2 linked regions of the Paraglaciecola sp. L3A3 genome follow. Each later gene encodes a partner of the first gene's protein in a complex. Links are inferred from orthologs where the notes say so. Each region holds a gene or a part of one and is shown on either strand. Other genes may lie near its edges.

Evidence for each region.
Region 2: the proteins of rppH (region 1) and dapF are in contact, whole or in part, in a solved structure (PDB 5YGU), measured with the Escherichia coli proteins. The link is inferred for Paraglaciecola sp. L3A3 from one-to-one orthologs.

Annotation. Positions count from the first base shown.
Region 1 is NZ_CP047023.1:4,444,354-4,452,212, forward strand. Bases 3,525-6,262 are described here. They hold rppH (RNA pyrophosphohydrolase), read right to left. Parts: upstream 5,290-6,262; coding sequence 4,759-5,289; downstream 3,525-4,758. Other genes in these bases: ptsP (phosphoenolpyruvate--protein phosphotransferase), read right to left, coding at 3,525-4,736; mutH (DNA mismatch repair endonuclease MutH), read left to right, coding at 5,389-6,075. Outside these bases: GQR87_RS18405 (sensor domain-containing diguanylate cyclase), read right to left, coding at 1-507; GQR87_RS18410 (response regulator), read right to left, coding at 519-1,535; GQR87_RS18415 (thymidylate synthase), read right to left, coding at 1,572-2,405; more of ptsP, read right to left, coding at 2,448-3,524; GQR87_RS18435 (DUF1272 domain-containing protein), read right to left, coding at 6,522-6,830; GQR87_RS18440 (hypothetical protein), read right to left, coding at 7,026-7,625. UniProt on the Escherichia coli protein: Master regulator of 5'-end-dependent mRNA decay.
Region 2 is NZ_CP047023.1:175,141-183,062, forward strand. What follows is about bases 2,643-5,443. They hold dapF (diaminopimelate epimerase), read left to right. Parts: upstream 2,643-3,528; coding sequence 3,529-4,359; downstream 4,360-5,443. Other genes in these bases: GQR87_RS00740 (family 43 glycosylhydrolase), read left to right, coding at 2,643-3,359; GQR87_RS00750 (DUF484 family protein), read left to right, coding at 4,384-5,049; GQR87_RS00755 (HAD-IA family hydrolase), read left to right, coding at 5,094-5,443. Also shown: GQR87_RS00730 (MJ1255/VC2487 family glycosyltransferase), read left to right, coding at 1-462; GQR87_RS22280 (lipoprotein), read left to right, coding at 587-745; lysA (diaminopimelate decarboxylase), read left to right, coding at 746-1,999; more of GQR87_RS00740, read left to right, coding at 2,085-2,642; more of GQR87_RS00755, read left to right, coding at 5,444-5,813; cysE (serine O-acetyltransferase), read right to left, coding at 5,802-6,581; uvrD (DNA helicase II), read left to right, coding at 6,782-7,922. UniProt on the Escherichia coli protein: Involved in the succinylase branch of the L-lysine biosynthesis and in the biosynthesis of the pentapeptide incorporated in the peptidoglycan moiety. Catalyzes the stereoinversion of LL-2,6-diaminopimelate (L,L-DAP) to meso-diaminopimelate (meso-DAP).

The sequences.
Region 1 (7,859 bases):
CCAATAACGTCGATTATATAACCCAGTCAAACCATCTACTCGACTAATTTCCTTTAACTGGGTATTAAGTGATTGCATGACCAAACGGCTTATTGCTTCATCTGTTACGTCATAAATAACCAAACAAACTTGATCCACATCTCCGCTCAAAGAGGCCAACGGGAAGATAGTAATATTTTGGTACATGAACTCGGCTTTAGAAGTGATAGGTCTATTACTATCGAATCGAAATAAAAAAGGACGCTGCTCCCAAATAACAAATACTGGGCTCTTTAAGGAAAATGCAGGGGCAGCTTTGCGGGTAAACCACTCTTTATCTATTTCAGGAAAAAACTCAAATACACTTTTACCTTGAATAATGCTTGGTACAATACTGCTATGGTTCTCCATAAACTGGTTCCATACCTGAACATTAAATTCTTTGTCGAGTACCACTATTCCTACTTCTATCGAGCCTAATAAGTCATGTTTCCAATGCATTTCAGCTAAACTATTATCAACAGCCATAAAAACGTACCTTAAGAATGAGAGGTGACAAGTTTATCGAATACTAAGTCGATAGATTTGTTAGGAAACAACAAGAGTAAATCAAAGTTAATATTTTGGCTTTTAATTGAATAAGCAATTTCAATAGCCAACATGTCTTCTGTTCTTTGTCTGGTATGTTTAAGAATATCTTCTAAATCACAATGTCGTCCCAAAATAATTGGATGGTTATGGCTAAATACCGCATGGAGTTGTGCAGAAAGCGCTCGTAAGCAAGCTCCAATCAAAATATTGGAGACATCCATTAACGCTTCTAATTCTAAAGAACCAGTACTTTTGCCTTCTGTATATTTGAGAAGTTTCACCATGTTGGCAAAGTTTGAGTCGTTAAATATGACTAAGGCTTCACCATTGATACCAGCACTAATAAAGCCTTGAGAGACTGCAGAAACACTTTCATTACGCTGTATATCGGCCATGGCCATGTGTAATTCGGTATTTGTGATTAAATTAACACTGGGGATTGGCAAATCAATAAATTCACCTAATAATTTAGCTAAACTTTCACCAGCTTGCCCCATAGCAATGTTTGCCATTTCTCGATAGGCATCAAGCTTATCAACGCTAGACTTTTTATTTGCAGAAGCAACGGCTTCGGCTCTTTTAGATGAACTTGCGTCACCAGAGTACAAACCATATTGGCTTAATATGTCTATTAATGTGTTATTTTCAATAGGTTTGCGAATGAAATCAATCACCCCTAAATCTAACATTCGTTTACGGGCTTCTGGTTGAACATCTCCAGACACAACAATCACCAACACTGGCAGATCTTCATTTTTGATGATCTGCATGGTTTGATAACCATCTAACACAGGCATATTTAAGTCGAGAAACATGACCTCAGCTTTGCCCGCCCGGATTATCTCTAAGGCTTGTTCTCCGTGCTCAGCAAAACTGACATCTACATCCCATCCATCTGGTATCGAGCGCTCCATTTGTTTACGAGCAAAACTTGAATCATCACAAATTAATATGGGAGTCGTCATTTTTAACTGTCACCTAATTTAGTGTTATTACACAAATTAAATTGCTACTGAAGCCTTAATATGAGCATGAGATTGATAGTCAGTTAATTCAAAATCACTGATTTCAAAAGAGAAGATGTCTTTAACTTTAGGGTTAATTAACATTTTCGGCAGAGCGTAAGGTTCACGAGAGAGTTGCAACTCAGCTTGTTCTAAATGATTCACATATAAATGAGCATCACCTAAAGTATGAATAAAATCACCCACTTCTAAATCACACACTTGCGCTAACATCATAGTAAATAGTGCATAACTGGCAATATTAAAAGGTACACCTAGAAAAACATCACCGCTTCTTTGATATAACTGGCAAGATAACTTACCGTTTAATACATAAAACTGAAACATTGTATGACAAGGAGGTAAAGCCTGCCGACCTTGCGCTGCATTTTCCTTGGGCGAAAACTTTGTATCAGGCAGAACGGCTGGGTTCCATGCACTGACAATCAAACGCCTAGAATCTGGGTTAGTCTTTATTTGTTCTACCAGTTCACTAATTTGATCAATAACCTGACCATCAGTACCTTCCCAACTGCGCCATTGTTTACCATACACAGGTCCTAATTCACCGTCGTCAGTTGCCCATCCATCCCAAATTTTCACGTTATTATCAGTTAAATAACGAATATTGGTTTCACCTTTTAAAAACCACAATAACTCATGGATAATAGAACGCAAATGGCACTTTTTAGTAGTCACTAACGGAAAACCTTGGCTTAAATCAAAGCGCATCTGATAACCAAAAACACTTAATGTACCTGTACCTGTACGATCTTCTTTTTTTGTTCCAGTTTCTAATACATGGCGCATTAACTGTAAATATTGCTGCATTTTTTGTTCTCAATTCTGTATTTTGTGGATAACTACACGTATCTAATTGCCGGCTCTGACGAGTCCACCTAAACCAGATAATTCTAAATAAAGATTCACTTCGTCACGAACATCTTGTGGATTATTCAAGGTTAAGACTTTAGCCAATAGCTGTTCAGCATCGCTTTGGCTAATATTACGGACAATCCATTTCACTTTCGACAAATTATGATTATTCATGCTGAGTTTTCGATAACCCATAGCTAAAAGTAACACGACTCCACCTGGTTCACCTGCTAATTCACCACATACTGTAATAGGTTTTTGTAATACACCAGCTGTTTTAGCTATAGTATGTAATGCACTTAACACCGCAGGATGATAACTATCGTATAAATCAGCGACCCGAGAATTATTTCGATCGACGGCCAATAAGTATTGGGTTAAATCGTTACTTCCTACCGAGAAAAAGTCGACTATTTTGGCTAACTGAGGCAGCTGATAAATCACCGCAGGCACTTCTAACATCACACCAATTTGAGGCCGATATAAATGTTCACCTTGCTGCTGGGCTTCTTCTTCTACCTCATAAAAAGCTTGTTTAATTAAACGTTTAGCTTCGCTCACCTCACTTACAGAGGTAATCATGGGTAACATAATACGTAAATTTTCTAGGCCAATACTGGCCCGTAACATAGCCCGAATTTGGACTAAAAATATTTCTGGGTGATCTAATGTTAAACGAATACCACGCCAACCCAAAAATGGATTTTCCTCAGTAATAGGAAAATAAGGCAATGGTTTATCACCACCAACATCGAGTGTACGCATAGTGAAAGGTTTATTCGGTTCAGCGATTAACAACTCACGGTATAAGTCAGCTTGCTCTTGTTCGGTTGGAAAACGCTCGCGCATCATAAATGGAATTTCAGTTCTAAATAAGCCAACACCATCAGAATCAGGGTTGTTGTTACTTTCAGATTCTAATGACAAACCTGCATTGACAAATAAACTAATTTGACAATTGTCTGTAGTAACTGCAGGTAAGCTGTCTACTGCATGAATGCGTTCTGATAATAGCTGCTCTTCTAGAACCAGTTGTTCAAATTCACGTCGGATAGTGAGGTTGGGCGATACAATCACATCACCGGTATAACCATCGAGCAAAATTTCTTTTTCGTTCAATAAATTGATAGGGATATTAGTCACCCCCATTACGGCAGGTACGCCCATTGCCCTAGCCATAATTGCCGCATGAGAGTTATTTGAGCCGCGCATAGATACTATGCCCACTAACTTTTCACTTGGGAATTCTGCCAGCATAGCCGCTGTGACTTCTTCAGCAATAAGAATCGAATGTTGTGGCGGTTCGCGCTTAATGGTGACCCCAGAAGTAATGCCTAGGATATTCGCCAGCACCCGGTTACCCATGTCTTCAACATCAACCGCGCGCTCTCGCATGTAGGGGTCATTCATAGATTGAAATTGACGTACATACCCCTCTACCACCATCTTCAGTGATGTAGGAGCATCCCAACCCTCTTTGATTTTCTTTTCGACTTCACGACCTAAACTATTGGCGTCTAACAAATGGTGATATAGCTCAAAGATGGCTCTAACATCATCAGGCACTTCGTTTTGCATACGCTCAGACAATACAGCCATATCATCTTGGGTTTGTTTTACAGCTTGACGATAGTTTGCAATTTGAGTTTCGCTGTCGTCACTACGCTTGTGAGTATGATTGTGCAGACTGACCAATAAATTTAATAAATAACCTGTACCACTTGCAAGCCCTGATGAACCTGGCACACCACGTAATGACTTTTGCCAATCTTTTGGCACATTTTCAGTTAATGAATTAATAGACCCCCGAGCTTTAGCATTGGCTATTTCCACAGCCAATTGCATAGCCAAAGTGACTAAAAAGGCTTCTTCATCTTCACTGAAGCGTCTTTTTTCTCGCTGCTGTAACGTTAACACCCCCAAAACTTTACGTTGATGAATAATCGGCGCACCTAAGAATGCGTGATAAAGGTCTTCTTGGACTTCAGGATAATGTTTAAAGCGAGGGTGACTTTGTGCGTCACTAATGTTGATTGGTTCTTCTCGTTGGCCTATCAGACCAATCAAGCCTTCTGAGAAGCCAATAGATACACGTCCAACAGCTTCAGTAGCTAAACCATTAGTGGCTGTTAAGGTAAAATGCTGTTGGTCGTAATCAGCAAGATAAATACTACATGAGTCAACGCCTAGGGCTTCGATTAAGCGATTTGCCAGACAGTTTAATGCATCATCCAATACTGGAATTTGATTCACTTCCTGAACAATACGTTTAAGCGTAGTTAACATATACCCTTTTCACCTTGTAATATTAAGTCTTACGACGACGCTTGGATTTATTTGATTGCCCTTGAGTATTCGGGGCATTATCTGGCATGGCTGTTGAAGAAAATTCTTTCATTACACGCCTGTATACATCTTTTTTAAACGACACAACGTTTCGTACGGGATACCAAAAGCTAACCCAACGCCAATTATCGAATTCAGGATGATTAGACTGCAACAGATCGACATCGTCTTCATTACAAGTTAATTGCAATAAAAACCATTTCTGTTTTTGGCCAATACATACAGGATTACTGCCTTGACGAACTAATCGTTTAGGTAGTTTATAGCGCAACCAATTTTTGGTCACAGACAATATTTTTACATGTTCCGGCCGCAAGCCCACTTCTTCGTGAAGCTCACGATACATAGTTTGCTCAGCAGTTTCACCTTCATCAATTCCGCCCTGCGGAAACTGCCAAGAATGTTGCCCATAACGTCTAGCCCAAAAAACTTGACCTATCTCATTACAAATCACTATGCCAACGTTGGCGCGGAATCCTTCGGCATCAATCACTTAGACTCCCGAGAACTCAATTCTTTTAATGTACTGCATTCTTCCATAAACTAGCGATCATGCAAAGCAATAAAAAACATAAGACACAGCCTGTACCTAATGAAACAATATATTTTTCCAAGTAGCGAGCCAAAAACGGCTGAACAACTTATGTCTAGAGCCGAAAGATTAGCAGGATTGACTTTGGGGGAGCTGGCCGACTTCAATAAAATTAAAGTCCCGACAAACTTTAAACGAGAAAAAGGCTGGAGCGGACAGCTGATAGAACTTTGTCTCGGCGCCACTGCAGGCTCTAAATCACAACAAGATTTTGCCAAGCTCGGAATTGAATTAAAAACCATTCCTATAGATGAAAACTGCCGCCCGCTGGAAACTACCTATGTGTGTTACGCGCCTTTATTAGATATTGCTGGTGTAGAATGGCATACCAGTAATGTACGCAATAAGATCCAACAGGTGTTATGGGTCCCAATCGATGGCAGACGAGACATACCGCCAAAAGATAGGTGTATCGCTACCCCATTTTTATGGACACCCAGTCCCGAGCAAGACAACCAACTGCGTATGGATTGGGAAGAATTAATGGAAATGATATCCCTAGGCGAGATAGAAAAAATTACAGCTAAACATGGTCAATATCTACAAATACGACCAAAAGCTGCGGATGGCTCTGCGTTAACCGATGCAATAGGAAAAAATGGCCATAAAATAAAAACTAGACCAAGAGGTTTTTACTTACGTAAAGAATTTACTTCTCAGCTGTTAGCTGATTATTTTGGGGTGTAGATGGAAGGCAGAATGTTGCAGCCTAAGTAACCTGAATACTGGATAAGCCGAACCTCTCGATAACGCTCTTTTTGTGCCTAGTGGCGTTGGGCTACCTCTACCTAGCCGCGTTGGAGGAGAGTCTAGCAATAACACGTTATTAGCAGGGGCTGTTAATCTTTGGTGATTGCTTTTGCAGCGAATTGTGCGGTATTTATACAATAAAGCACGAATGTAATGTAGTTGTTCTACCTTAATGAGTGATGAAGCAGTAGAAATGCCGCACAAACGCTGCCCGAAGGGTTCTGCCTAAACGCTTTTTACTCTTTGTTGCTGACTTTTGACTTAGCCCATCAGGTTAAGCATAATGGGGCAAAGATGAGCAGTGGCTAGATTCGAGCTACGAGCAAAGAAAAGCAGTCGTTAACGTCGAGGTGCAATATTATTGATTTAAAAGGCGAATCACTCTATCTATCTTTCGCTGAAATACCTTTAATCGGATGAGTAAAATCGGCAATTTCCGCCTTAGTATAGCTAGTATTTATCCGTTTAGTTGATGCGGGTTGCTCCTGTAAAGAGACTCCGGCTCGATAAGCAGTTTTAGGTCGAATTGGGCGAGGACAAAAACCTCCCGCACAGTTAGGGCAAACATTACCTAGCATATTGTCAACGCAGTCTTTGCAGAAAGTACATTCGTAAGTACAAATATAAGCTTCAGTCGAAGAGGCAGGAAGATCTTTATCACACCCTTCACAATTAGGTCGTAATTCAAGCATAAGTAACTCCTTACAATAAAAATACTGTTACCAATAACACTGCGCTTTAATCGAAAATACAAATAAAACAGCGGCTAAATATAAATACCGAGCTTAAAACAAAAAATCGCTCCCTGCTAACTATATGCAGAAATAACAAGATGCCCCATAAACCAGCAAACCTAGTTTTATGAAATAGAAAGCCAAATATTGATTTTAATCTCCGCCGCCACAGCCTCCTCCACCACTATCGCCTGCACAGCCACCATCTCCCGCACTACCGGCACAACCAGAAGAGCAACCGATATGACTACCACAGAATCCAGTTGCTGAACTTCCAGTACCGTTATTGGAAGACGTTGACCTCATACAATTCAGCTCATATAAAAAACCATCCTCAATATTTAATCTGCCATCTAAAGCAAAAATAAGCGGCAAACGCTTAGGTTTAAAAGGATTTATTTGCTCTCTATGACAACTGATCCGCCATGCTTTTTTTATACCCAACTGTGCCCTACTTTCAGATTTCATGGCTTCAGCAGGGGTATGATGAACAAAATGTCCCACTGCCTTCGAACAGAATTGAGCATATTCTTTGGTAAAAAGAATAAACTCATGCCAAGCGACATCAACAACTTGAGATGGCATTGCCACCATTTCACTACGGGATAATGAAATTAAATGAAAATAATCTCTTAATCCTCGTAGTACTTGTTCCAAATCTGAATGATGCAAGTGTGGATATATTTGCGACACCTTATTTTTAATAGAGTGAGGAAACTCATAAGCATTAATAAATGAAGAGCGTTTTTTCATCAATGCTTTTCGATATATAACAATCGAGATAATCAACACGAAAAAAATGAAAACAACAAGTACAGACACATCCATATTTTATATCCTATCAATACCACAAGGCATAATCTGAGTTTATTCCTTAGCCCAACCGCAGTTGAAAACCGAGTCACAGGTGAATTAATTTTCTTGTTCTGGGGTTGGTTAAGTCACTGTATAACATTAAACAGTATCGAAACGATAGATTCGAGATGC
Region 2 (7,922 bases), 4.3 Mb from region 1 along the record:
GAACATGATTTTGTTTGTTTTCATCCGGCGATTAAACACGCACACATTGATGATAATGTGGTTTGGCACTCCCCGGCTAAGATCTCTTTTAAATCGGCGCTAGCTAAGTGCCGCGGGGTGATTGCTAATGCTGGATTCGAGATGGCTAGTGAGTGTTTACATTATAATAAAAACATGTTGCTAAAACCTTTGGCAGGTCAATTTGAGCAAACCTCAAATGCTTTTACTTTAGCGGATTTAGGTTTGTGCCAGTTAATGCAAACCTTAGATTTAGAAGTCATTGAGCAATGGTTACAATTTGAACCTAGTGTGAATGTGCAGTTTAAATCAGATCCTAATATTTTGATTGATTGGCTGTTAAAAAGGCAATGGTCAGATACTCAAGAATTATGTCAGTCTTTATGGGGACAGGTCATTTTTCCACCATCGGTGCAATCTTCTTTAAGACAAATATCGCTTTAACTGCAGGATTATATGCTTTGTTATTTCATATGGCATAAAATATAGCATTCAGCTCTTTCCAGTACTTTGCATTTGTTCAATGTAATGACATCATTAGCCCATATTAAATTAGGTTATTGTTGTTATGCGCCATTCTTATAAATTTACAGTGCTTACGGGGGCTATATTTAGTCTTCTTGTCCTATCCTCATGTGGTCAGAAGCGAAGCTTGTATTTACCGGAAGAGCCTGAGACGAACAGTCCTACTCAGCACATAAAAGAATCATCAGAGGGGAAAAACTAGATGGATTATTTTGCTTATAAAAACGAACAGCTTTTGGCTGAAGAAGTCGCCCTTCTTGATATCGCTAAACAATTCGGCACACCTTGTTACGTTTATTCTAAAGCTACAATAGAGCGACATTGGCACGCATTTAATAATGCGGCAGGTAAACAGCCGCATCTTATTTGTTATGCAGTTAAAGCAAATTCAAATTTGGCCGTGTTAAATGTGATGGCTAAATTAGGCTCAGGCTTTGATATTGTATCTGGTGGTGAATTACTTCGCGTTTTAAAAGCTGGTGGAGATGCCAGCAAAGTAGTTTTTTCTGGGGTAGGTAAAACACCTGAAGAAATTGCCTTAGGACTTGAGAAAGGTATTAAATGTTTTAATGTTGAATCTCGCAGCGAGTTAGCTCGGATTAATGAGGTAGCTAAGAGATTAGATAAAAAAGCGCCTATTTCTATTCGAGTTAACCCTGATGTCGATGCTAAAACACATCCTTATATTTCTACAGGTTTGAAAGATAATAAGTTTGGTGTAGAGCGCGAACAAGCGGTTGAAATTTACCAATATGCGAATAGTTTGTCGAACCTAAATGTAGTTGGAATTGATTGCCATATTGGTTCTCAATTAACTGACATTACTCCTTTTGTTGATGCTTTAGATATTTTACTTGCCTTGATTGATGAATTAGCCAGCCATGGCATTCATATTAAACATCTCGACGTAGGTGGTGGCTTAGGTGTTACTTATAATGATGAAAAGCCTCCTCACCCAGATCAATATACGCAAGCCATTGCTCAGCGTTTAGTGGGACGAGAAGATTTAATGCTTATTTTTGAACCGGGCCGAGCTATTATGGCAAATGCTGGGGTTTTACTGACTAAAGTTGAATTTTTGAAGCAGGGTGCAGAGAAAAACTTTGCTATTGTTGATGCGGCTATGAATGACCTTATTCGACCTGCGCTTTACTCTGCGTGGCAAAATATTATTCCTTTAAATGCAGCGTTGGTAAGAGAAAAGGCTGTCTATGATGTAGTTGGTCCTATCTGTGAAACGGGCGATTTTTTAGGTAAAGGTAGAGAGTTAGCCATTGCACCTGAAGATTATTTAGCTGTACGTAGTGCTGGTGCATACGGTTTTGTAATGGCTTCTAATTACAATAGCCGTTGTCGACCTGCAGAAATATTGGTAGATAAAGATGTGGCTCATTTAGTACGTAAGCGAGAAACTATTGAACAATTATTCGAAAATGAAGCTATACCCGATAATTAATTGTTAACTAAAAGTGTAAAGCCGCTATTCTTATAGCGGCTTTTTATTTACACTTGCAACATGTTTTTTACCAGAGAAATTGCAAGTGAAAAAAATTAGCTACCTAACCGCTAGCCTTACATTACCTTTTTTTGTTAGCGCCAATAGTCCGCAGCCTCCTCAACCTTCTGAACAAGCTTTTCCTTTTTACATGCCAGATGAAAAGCCTGATATGCCTTTAAGTGCTTCTGTTGCTCGGAATTACGATAATTACTTAGCTAATCGACAGGAAAACAATGAGTTGTATACTCAATTTAAATATACAGAATTAAATGGGTTTGATTACCATGGTGGTGACGGTACGATTTCTCGTCGTGATCCTTCTAAAGTTATTTTTGAAAATGGTAAATACTACGTCTGGTATACCTATCGTAATACACCTACTGCGCCAAAAGGTGCTGAAAAAAGCAGTGACACTATACCTTCCGCTGATTGGGATTTATCTGAAATATGGTATGCCACCTCAGAAGATGGTTTTACGTGGCAAGAGCAAGGGGTTGCTGTGCCTCGACCACCAAAACCTAATGTCGGTTGGCGCTCAGTTTCAACCACCGATATTTTAAAATGGAAAGGTAAGTATTACCTTTATTATCAGGGGTTTATGGAGGCTAGTGGCAAGCGGGGGGATGATTGCCCTGTGGCGGTTTCTTATGCGGATTCACCTGATGGCCCTTGGACTGCACTCAATCAAATCGTGATCCCTAATGGTGCTAAAGGTGACTGGGATCAGTTTTCGATTCATGATCCTTATCCTTTAGTACACGATGGCAAGATTTACCTGTATTACAAGTCGGACTTTTCTAAACAAGATGCTAAGCGCGGTTTAGTGCGTATGCATGGACTGGCAATAGCAGAAAATCCATTAGGGCCATTTAAAAAACACCCGCTTAATCCCATTATGGCCGCGGGCCATGAAACCACTTTATTTCCATTTAAAAAGGGAGTGGCGGCCTTTGCAATTCGAGATGGAAATGAAAGAAATACTATTCAATATGCAGAAGATTGGGTTAATTTTAAAATCGCTTCAATTGTTGAATTAATGCCCAATGCCGCGGGACCTTTTATCCCTGATGCATTTACCGATACTAAAGATGGCCGTGGTATTACTTGGGGGATCTCTCACTTTACAGCTGCAAATGGTTGGCAAAATAACCATTCTGTTTTAACGCGATTTGATGTGGATTTAAGTTTGGATGTTGATGACCGTCAGATGAAACGACATAGTCTAAAGTTTACTCCAGAGGAACATTATCGTTATGGATTATCGGCTCAACAAAAAAAACGAATTCAGCAACAAACAGAAAAATTGAGAAGTGAATAAATAAACGACCCTGATTATGCTAATTATTCATTGTTTTTAATCAGATTATTTAAGCTATGGATTGTTAAAGACATAGTCAGTGATTGCTTGAAATGATATAACTGCTTTTAGAATCTCTAGTTAGTTCATTTTTAATTGGCTAGACAATAATTTTAGTTAAGTAGTGACAATGCAAATCCAGTTCTCAAAGATGCAGGGCTTGGGTAATGACTTTGTGGTTATTGATAATGTAACCCAAAATGTGTTTTTTTCTCCGGAAAAAATCCGTCAATTATCCGATCGAAATTTTGGTATCGGCTTCGATCAACTTTTGTTGGTTGAACCACCGTATGATCCTGATCAAGATTTTCATTATCGAATCTTTAATGCTGATGGAACGGAAGTTTCCCAATGTGGTAACGGTGCTAGGTGTTTTGCTCGATTTGTGAAAATGAAAGGGTTAACTAACCGTAATAAAATCGTAGTCAGTACAAAGGCTGGCCGTATGGTTTTATATTTGGAAAAAGACGGACAAGTCACAGTGAATATGGGGGTGCCACAATTTGCACCACACCTAATTCCACTAAAGGCCAATAAACAAGAAAAAACTTATATTATCCGAGCGGATGATCAAACCTTTTTTTGTGGTGCTGTATCCATGGGCAACCCTCACTGTGTATTGTTAGTAGATGACATAAATTTAGCAGATGTGGAAACAATGGGGCCTCTGTTAGAAAAGCATGAGCGATTTACTGAAGGGGTTAATGTTGGTTTTATGCAAATAATTAACCCTAGTCATATTAAGTTACGTGTATATGAAAGAGGGGCCGGTGAAACACTCGCTTGTGGCAGTGGTGCATGTGCCGCAGTGGCTGTTGGGCAGTTACAAAATAGATTAAGTAAAGATGTGAAGGTTGATTTACCTGGTGGAAGTTTAAAAATACGTTGGCAAGGGAAAGACAATGTATTAAAAATGACCGGAGCAGCCGAGCATATTTTTGACGGCTACATAAATTTATAAGAGTAGGGGGGATTTTTAAATAATATGGAAATAAATACTGCATTAGAAACAGATGAACAATTAAGTGCTGAACAGGTAGTAAACTACCTGTTAGATAATCCTGATTTTTTTGCTCAACACCCTAATCTTGTGGAAAAAATTGCTATACCTCATATTCAAAAAGGTAGTGTGTCTTTAGTCGAATTACAAAGTGAGCAATTGCGTAAGAAGGTTCGCAGCCTTAATCATAAGCTTAGTCAATTAATCACAATTGCTAAAAAAAATGAAGAAATTTATCGGATATATGCTGACTTAAATATCAGAATATTGAAGTGTACTTCAATGGATGATTTAACCTTTGTTTTAGAAGAAGTGATTCAAGAAAATTTACAGTTAGCATCTGTCAGTTTAATGCCTTTCAAAGGTGCCCATGCGCTACCAGAAATTCAACGTCGTTTGTTCATTGAAAAACGTTTTAAAAGAGACAAACACTTCTTTGGACGATTAAGTGACCACGAAAGAAAATTATTATTTGCAGATCAAGATGCTAATTCAGTGGCTTTGTTGCTGTTAGGTGACCAAGGGGAGCTGGGTATTTTGGCGATTGGCAGTAAAGATCCTAGTCACTTTAATCCTGATATGGATACTTTGTTGATTTCACAATTACAACAATTTTTGAGTATTTTACTACCTAAAATTCTTAGCTACTAATTGTTGGGTAATAATCAGTTTAGAAATTTGCGTTTAATATATTTATGATTTTCTATAAAAAACTCAATCCCATTCAAGCCATTACTTTTGATTTAGATGATACTTTATATGAAAACGGCAGCGTAATTAAAAATGCTACGGCATCGTTGCGAGCGTTTCAGCATAAGGAGTTCTCTATCACTAAGTCTTTAGATACACAGTACTGGCGTAAAATAGAAAAAGAGTTACTAATAGATCATCCCATATTACATAATGATATTGGCCAGCTTAGATTTCGCTCTTTACAGCTTGGGTTTCAGCAACTTGGTTATAACGAAGAGCAAGCTGTTGATGCAGCCAGGCGGTGTTTTCAACACTTTTATGATCAGCGCAGTAATTTTTCTGTCGATGCTAATATTCATTGGATTTTAAAAACATTAGCCGAGAAAATACCTCTGGTGGCTATTACCAACGGTAATGTAGACGTTGAAAAAATTGGCATTGCCGATTATTTATCAGCCTGTTTTAAATCTAGTGTGACAGTACCTATGAAACCAAACATAGCTATGTTTGATGCGGCTCAAGATATGTTAGCAATACCGGCTAAAAATATTTTGCATGTGGGAGATAATTTAGAGAAAGACGTATTTGGAGCAATTCGAGCAGGCTATCAAGCCGCTTGGTACGCAGAAGATAGAGAAATGTCGCTTAATAGTGAGCAGACACTTACTTTACCTCATGTGCAGTTACAGTCACTCAATCAATTATTAGAGTTAGTCTTCTAGAATATTTTGTTGCATGGTTTCGCAAGGGTTCTGGCATCTAGGTTTACCTACAATTTTGGCCGGGATACCAGCGACGGTAACATGTGCAGGTACGTCGTTTAAAACAACACTACCGGCGCCAATTTTGGCTCCTTCACCTATAGTAATATTACCCAATATTTTGGCTCCTGCCCCAATCATTACCCCTTGACGAATTTTAGGATGTCGGTCGCCTGCTTCATTACCTGTACCACCTAAGGTGACGGATTGCATGATAGACACATTGTCTTCAATTACCGCAGTTTCGCCTACTACAATCCCTGTCGCATGGTCGAACATCACTCCTTGGCCTATATGAGCTGCAGGGTGGATGTCGATAGCAAAAACTTCTGAATTACGACTTTGAATAAAGAGAGCTAGCTCTTTTCGACCCATTTTCCACAGTTGATTAGCTAGTCTGTGCACTTGGATTGCTTGGAAGCCTTTAAAATTGAGCAGTACTGTTAAATGAGTGTTCACCGCAGGGTCTCGATTAAACACAGCTTGAATATCGAACATAGCTGCTTCAGCTATTTCTGGGTGTAGCAGATAACATTGCTCAAACATTTCTTTGATGGTTAATGAGCCCATGACTTTATCTGCTAGTTTATTCGATAGGATAAAACCTAAAGAGGTTTCAAAGTTATGGTGAGCAAGAATACATGTGTGTACATAACTAGATAACAAAGGTTCACTTTCACTTAAGTTTTTTGCTTCTAGTTTTAGTTGTTGCCAAAATTCAATGCTCATCACTTTGTCTCATCATTTTCAAAGGTATTTCTACTAACCTTATTTTTGGGGATGAAGTAGAAAAATAAAAGGTATAAATGCTTTTCTTTGCAATATAGGCACAAATTAGCAGGGCATTCTGCTGAGTATTGCTTTCATTAGTGTATTTAAATACAGTGCTTTGTTATAGTAAAGGCAAATATCCTTTTCAAAATTTGCCCATGGACGTATCTAGACTTCTTGATGAACTAAACGATAAACAACGTGATGCAGTTGCTGCTTCTGCCACTGACATGCTGATCTTAGCTGGTGCCGGTAGTGGCAAAACACGAGTCTTAGTGCATAGAATTTCTTGGTTAATGGAAGTGGAAGGTATTGCTCCTTATGGCATTTTAGCTGTGACCTTTACCAATAAAGCAGCCAAAGAAATGCGCGGGCGAATAGAGCAACTACAAGGAAGTCCTTTATATAGCATGTGGATTGGTACCTTTCATGGTATTGCCCATAGGTTATTACGCACCCATTATGCAGACGTTAACTTACCTGAAAACTTCACTATTTTAGATTCTGATGACCAATATCGAATGGTTAGACGAGTGATTAAAAGTCTTAATCTTGATGAGAAACATTGGCCGCCTAAACAAGTACAATGGTATATCAATGGTAACAAAGATGAAGGCTTACGCCCTGAGCATATTGAGACCTACGGAGATGCTAATCAACAAAAAATGCGCGAGATTTATCAGGTATATCAACAAACCTGTGACCGTTCTGGGTTAGTTGATTTTGCTGAGTTATTGTTACGAGCTCATGAATTATGGCTGAACAACCCTAACATATTAGCCCATTACCAAAAACGTTTTAGAGCGATATTAGTTGACGAATTTCAAGATACTAACAATATTCAATATGCTTGGTTAAGGTTACTTGCTGCGCCAAGCAATAATATGATTATTGTGGGGGATGACGATCAGTCTATCTATGGTTGGCGAGGTGCCAATGTAGAAAATATACAGCATTTTTTGCGAGATTTCCCTACTGCTAAAACCGTTAGATTAGAACAGAATTATCGTTCTACGGGCAATATATTACAAGCCGCTAATGCTGTTATTGATAATAATCAGGGGCGTCTAGGTAAAGAGTTATGGACTGAAGATGGCAATGGAGAAACGATTTCTTTGTATGCAGGTTTTAATGAACTTGATGAAGCTAGATTTAACATCTCTCGAATAAAAGAGTGGCGTGATACTGGTAATGCCTTGGTTGATTGCGCCATTTTATATCGTAATAATGCTCAATCACGGGTACTCGAAGAAGCCTTACTTCAAGAATCAATCGCTTACAGAATATATGGCGGATTAC